DNA from 2 places in the Piscibacillus sp. B03 genome. Region 2 is predicted to be linked to the other one. Evidence: a T-box and tRNA genes for the amino acid it is inferred to sense, from the RefSeq annotation. Region 2 holds a T-box; the other holds one or more tRNA genes.
What was found. The T-box of region 2 lies ahead of alaS (alanine--tRNA ligase). A T-box ahead of a tRNA ligase gene usually reads a tRNA of that ligase, here a tRNA-Ala.

Region 1 (3,150 bases), on a different contig from region 2:
CACCTTCATCATAAGAGGTATTTTACTTCCGGGGCTGATTGTGTTGTTTGAGAAGGATAAAGTCTGATTGATGAGTTACGTTCATAATTTGCTAAAACCCGTTTATAAGTTGTGAAGATACGTTCATAAAGTTTGAAAACCCGTTCAAAAAGTATGGAAACCCGTTCATAAAGTTTGAAAACCCGTTCATAAAGTCCGGGAACCCGTTCAAAAAGTTCATAACCCGTGATGTGAACTAAACTAAAATCCCTTTTGCGCACCAAAAAAAGGGATTTTAAAAAGAAGCATCAAATCGTGAAGTGCGATTTGATGCTTTTCTATTAAATCAATAATTTGTGCTGTGACGCTGTATGCAAGTCACGGTAAATTCGGTTAATGTCCGAGCTCTCCATAATCGCCCCCATGCCAAGATAACGATAAATAACCTGTGCACCATGAACAGCATGTTCTGCGACAGTTTTACAAGCATCCTCGATATCAATCAAATCCAGATCGGAAACCAATTCACCATTCACATGTTGATCCCAAGAGTGTTCTATTGAGGAATAGAATTTTTCAACAGCTTCAATAAAAGGCTTCTCCATTTCTAAGATTTTGTTCATCACATTATCAAAGCGACCTGGCTCATACTGATTCCATAATTCTTTTTTACTTTTTATTTGTGATTTTGCTTCATCAAAAAAGTGCCTCGCAATGCCAATTGTGGTAGCGGCAATATTCGCAGCCGCAAATGGCAGGAAGGGATAATGATAAACATGGTCGTCATAATGAAAGTGAGGTTTTAACACATCAAACGTCCGATTGTTAGGGACAAAAACATCGTCTACCTTGAACGTATGACTATTCGTACCTTTTAGTCCGAACGCATCCCAGTCTTCAATCACTTCCACTTGTTCTGGTAAAAAGGTAAAAGCGCGTGTCACGTTAGCACCTTTAATGTGAGCATTGGCGGTGAAAGCTGTTGCATGCTTTGAACCACTACAAAACTTCCATTTCCCTGTCACCAAAAAGCCTCCATCAACGGGCACGGCCTCCCCAGATGCACGATCGCTTCCTGCGATATAGACTTCACGTTTACTAAACACCTCACGAGCCCAATCTGGTTCCATCGTTGTGACAAAGAAACCGGCACCAGATCCAATTTGAACTAACCAACCAAAACTCCCATCAATCCATGCAGCCTCTTCGAACACCTTAATAGCTTCTGTGAACGACGTCATCCGCCCGTTTAACTCATCAGGAACATACAACTTAAAAAGCTGCTTGTCATATATAATTTCTAGCACTTCTTGTGGTAGTTCTCCTTTTTGTTCAGTGTCTCGAGCACGAGTTCTTATTAGCTCTACAGTATGTTGGTCGAACATGTTATCACCTCAGGAAAATAATAGATTTTTGTCAGAAAAAGTATAATCTTATCATATCATGTCGATTTGTATGTTACACTTTAACTAGATTGGGGGCTATATATTGTCAGTATCAGATTTTAACGCAGAAAAGAAGTGGAGAAGTCTTCCTAAAGATCTACAAAAGAAATTAATAAGTAATGTGTTTTGCCGATCTTGTGGCGAAACAACGATCGTTGATTATAGCGTATTAGATGAGAAGTTTGGTATCGTTTTAAAAGGCAGTTGTAAAGAATGCGGAGGTCAAGTTGCTCGATTTATAGAAGATTAAAATTCTATTTTCTACCTAACAAGATTTTGATATAATAAATCTTGTTAAGGGGCATTAGCTCAGCTGGGAGAGCGTCTCGCTGGCAGTGAGAAGGTCATCGGTTCGAGCCCGATATGCTCCATTTTAAACCCTTATCATTAAGGGTTTTTATTTTTGGCCAAAAATCAATAACACCTTCCATAAACATCCACACTTAAAAACTTTCCATCTTTGTAAAAGTGATCAACCAATGTTCCTTCCTTCGTCATGCCGATTTTTTGCATGACTCTAGCCGAAGCGGGGTTAAACGTAAGTGCTTGAGCCCAAATTTTATGTAATAAATGATCAGTTACCCCGAATTCTGCAATCCTTTGAGCAGCTTCCGTTGCGTAGCCTTTGCCCCAATAGTTTTTACCGATCCAGTAGGCTAGTTCACCGCGTTTATGCCGTTGGTCAACACGGATGGACATGGCGCCGATGACTTCATGCTCTTCTTTGAGGACCAGAGCAAATGGGTAAATACCACTTTCCCTTAATTCATCATGTTTCTTAATCCAATCTTCGGCAATTTCTAATGTATAAGGGTTAGGTATATTAAGTGTCGTTTCAGCGATAGCAGGGTCTTTCGCAAGCTCATAAACGCGTGGTGTGTCTTCTAATGTGAAAGGTCTTAGTTGAAGTCGTTCAGTAAATAGATTCAAGTTCACTACAATTCCCCCTAATGACTTTTTAATACTATATCATAAGTCGAATGGTTTAGTTGACCATTTTTAAAAATATAACCTAGGACTCATTTGTCTCAGACTATTGTTTCAATATTCAAAATATTGAAGGTTTTAATTGTTAACCCTCAGAAATTTAGTTAGCACAAAAAATTTAGGAGGGATTGTATGAGTTTGTCGAAAAAACGTAAAAGTGTTGCATTACTTTGTAGTTCAGTATTGGTGGGAACGAGTTTAATAGTTCCAACTGCAGCATCTGCCTCGATGTCACCAGGAACCCCAGACCAACAAGTTTATTCTGTATCTGGGTTCACAGATCATGATGAATTATCCCAAAAGCTTCAACAAATTGAAAAGACGAGTCAAGGTAATTTGGAGCTTGAAGTGGCTGGTCACTCCAATCAAGGACTTGAAATTTATAAAGCAACTGTTGGACATGGTGATAAAGTTGTCTTAATTCAAAGTGAGATTCATGGAAATGAAAAAACAGGCACCGTTGCTTTAGTGAATATGCTTAAACAATTAGCAACGAATAATTCACCAAAATATCAGCAGTTACGCGAGGAGCTTACGGTCATCGCTATGCCTATGATGAATCCAGATGCCTCTGATGCTAACCGAAGAGGGAACATTTTATCTTGGGATGAAGTTGTAGAAGACTTTCCACAGTTAGAAGAAGCATCTCCTTCTTGGAACTACTATACTTATCAAAATAGGTATTGGGATTATGCATCAAACCCAGGATTTGATGTGAACCGTGACTTTAACCCTGATT
Region 2 (3,150 bases):
ATGGTGGATGTTTGGCTAGCGAATTCTTTATTTAAAGCCATTCCGTCAGATATGAAAGTCATACTCGTTGGAGATGAGGATCAATTACCTTCTGTAGGGCCTGGCCAAGTTTTGTCCGATTTATTAATGGCTAATGCCATTCCGGTCAGCCATTTATCAGAAATATATCGCCAAAAAGAGAACTCATACATTATTCAATTAGCCCACCATATTAAAAATGATAACGTTGAAAATATGGAGTTGAATCGTTCGGGCGATTTTAACTTCATTCCGAGCCATGAGGAGCATACATTGAACGTAATTGAACAAATTGTTCAAAGAGCATTGAATAAAGGTTATACTATGAAGGATATTCAAGTTCTTGCACCAATGTATAAAACAGATGTAGGGATTAACCAGTTAAATAAAAGCCTTCAAACGATTTTTAACCCAAAAGATGATCAAAAAAGAGAAATGCAACACTTTGATACGATTTTTAGAACGGGTGATAAGGTAATACAACTTGTAAATCAGCCTGAGAAAAAAGTGTTTAATGGGGATATTGGTGAAATTATTGCAATTAAGAAACCGAGTGAGTCTGAAAACAAAAAAGATGAATTGATTATCAATTTTGAAGGCCTTCAAGTTTCTTATACAAAGCAAGATTTTAATCAAATCATGTTGGCTTATGCGATCTCAATACACAAATCACAGGGAAGTGAATTTCCAATCGTAGTGTTACCCGTTGTGAAAGCTTTTAAACGAATGTTAGTAAAAAAGTTACTTTATACAGCTATTACACGTAGTAAAACGTCATTAATCATATGTGGTGATTATAACGCATTTATAGATGGCTTAAAGAGAAACTTTGCGTATGAAAGAAACACGACACTTGTTCAAAGAATTCAAGCTATCTTCTCTCAAGAATTTGAAGTAACTGCTAATTTAAATGAAAATGAAGCTTCTGAAGAGGAAGAAATTACGCCTTATGATTTTATGTAATGAAGGTAAACTATAACTATCTTATACGGGTGTATAGGATAAAAATGATTTGGATAAGCTGAGGACAAAGCAACACATTTTGTTGTTTTTAGACTTCAACAGATCAAACACAAAGGAGTTCGTCCGATGAAGTGTCCAAATTGTCAGTCTTCTGATATTGGAAGAATAGGTGAACAACAATATTATTGTTGGAATTGTTTTATTGAAATGGCTTTTGTCGACGGAGCCATGCATGTTCGCGAAATAGAAGAAGATGGTTCTCTGTCTTCTTTAGATGATCTGTTTTTAGATGAAAACGGATAATAAGGTTGGTGATTGGCGTTGAACCGAATAGTTTCGAACAGCGCTAAAGTTGGTATGGGTGCAGCCATGGGATGGATGATTCGCAATAACGATAAAATGATCAAAAAGAATCGCTATATGAAGCGAATGCGCAAAACAGGGAAAAGGTTGATGAAGCGTTATTTTTAGATTGAAGCTGTACGCTAGCTCCTCTGTGGAGTTAGCGTTTACATATTTTATTTGACATAAGGCGAACGGTTATCTATAATAACGGCAGATAAATAAGTTGAAATCGTAGAAGGAACCGAGTAAATGACAACCTGCTTAGAAGAGAGGTGCCTCATTAGCTGAGAGAGGTGCTAAGTGAAAGGGTCATTGAAGCTATTCCAGAGAGTGGCTAATCACCACCGTTTACACCACGTTACGGTGTTAAGAGACGATAAGCAATTTATGCTTATAATTAGGGTGGTACCGCGGAATCATCGTCCCTACATGTTACATGTAGGGGCGATTTTCGTTTTTAGGCACTTTTTAAACTTAGTTGTTTTTTTGGTGGACGCTTTCCACGGGCACGGCTTAAACTTCCTAAACTCACTCTGTTCGGAAAGTTAATGATAGGTACCCAAAAACAAAGTATTTTGATGCAAGAAATAATTTTTTCTGATTTATATAAGGAGGAATTGTCATGAAACAATTAAATTCAGCTGAAGTAAGACAAATGTTTTTGGATTTCTTTAAAGAAAAAGGGCATTCTGTAGAACCAAGTCGTTCTTTAGTGCCACAAGATGACCCTACTTTATTATGGATTAACAGTGGTGTTGCGACACTAAAAAAATATTTCGATGGTCGTGTTATCCCTAAAAACCCAAGAATCGTGAATGCACAAAAATCGATTCGTACAAATGATATTGAGAACGTTGGATTTACAGCTAGACACCACACCTTCTTTGAAATGCTAGGTAATTTCTCTATTGGCGATTATTTCAAAGAAGACGCCATTAAATGGGCATGGGAGTTTCTAACAAGTAAAGATTGGATTGGTTTTGAACCTGAGAGATTATCGGTAACAGTTCATCCTGAAGACGAGGAAGCATACGCAATTTGGCGTGATCAAGTCGATGTACCAGAAGAACGTATCATTCGAATTGAAGAGAACTTTTGGGATATTGGGGAGGGGCCAAGTGGGCCAAATACAGAAATCTTCTATGATCGTGGTGAGAAATACGGAAACGACCCGAATGACCCTGAACTCTATCCAGGTGGGGAAAACGAACGCTACTTAGAAATTTGGAATCTTGTGTTCTCACAATTTAACCATAATCCAGATGATACTTATACCCCACTTCCGAAGAAGAATATAGATACAGGTATGGGCTTAGAGCGTATATTATCTGTTATTCAAGATACGCAAACCAACTTTGAGACAGATTTATTTAGACCAATTATCAAACAGACTGAAGAAATTTCTGGGGAAACATATGGACAATCAACATCAAAAGATACTGCGTTTAAAGTTGTAGCGGATCATGTTCGCACTGTAGCTTTTGCTATTGGTGATGGTGCACTGCCTTCAAACGAGGGTCGTGGTTACGTACTAAGACGTTTACTTCGTCGTGCTGTACGTTTTGCTAAAGAACTAAATATTAACGAACCATTCATGTATCAATTAGTAGATGAAGTTGCAGAGATTATGAATGATTTCTATCCAGAAGTTCAGGAGAAAAAAGATTTTATAAAGAGTGTCATTAAAACAGAAGAAGAACGTTTCCACGAGACGCTTCAAGAAGGGTTAGCGATTTTAGAAAAAGTCATGGATCAAGAAAAGGCTAAAGGTAGTCAAGTCTTCCCAGGGCATGAGGTATTTACATTATATGATACGTATGGTTT

Region 1: it has a tRNA-Ala gene. The T-box ahead of alaS (alanine--tRNA ligase) is inferred to sense a tRNA for this amino acid. The anticodon was not compared.

What each region holds. Positions count from the first base shown of each region.
Region 1 is NZ_JBQQCO010000004.1:87,949-91,098, reverse strand. Features, by position in the region: gene ACTWQB_RS04440 (MMPL family transporter) at 1-67, shown strand, start outside; gene ACTWQB_RS04435 (acyl-CoA dehydrogenase family protein) at 321-1,364, opposite strand; gene ACTWQB_RS04430 (hypothetical protein) at 1,468-1,674, shown strand; tRNA gene ACTWQB_RS04425 (tRNA-Ala) at 1,723-1,795, shown strand; gene ACTWQB_RS04420 (GNAT family N-acetyltransferase) at 1,839-2,360, opposite strand; gene ACTWQB_RS04415 (M14 family zinc carboxypeptidase) at 2,544-3,150, shown strand, end outside.
Region 2 is NZ_JBQQCO010000002.1:192,298-195,447, forward strand. Features, by position in the region: gene recD2 (SF1B family DNA helicase RecD2) at 1-981, shown strand, start outside; gene ACTWQB_RS02620 (hypothetical protein) at 1,108-1,284, shown strand; gene ACTWQB_RS02625 (hypothetical protein) at 1,303-1,452, shown strand; T-box leader at 1,550-1,756, shown strand; gene alaS (alanine--tRNA ligase) at 1,949-3,150, shown strand, end outside.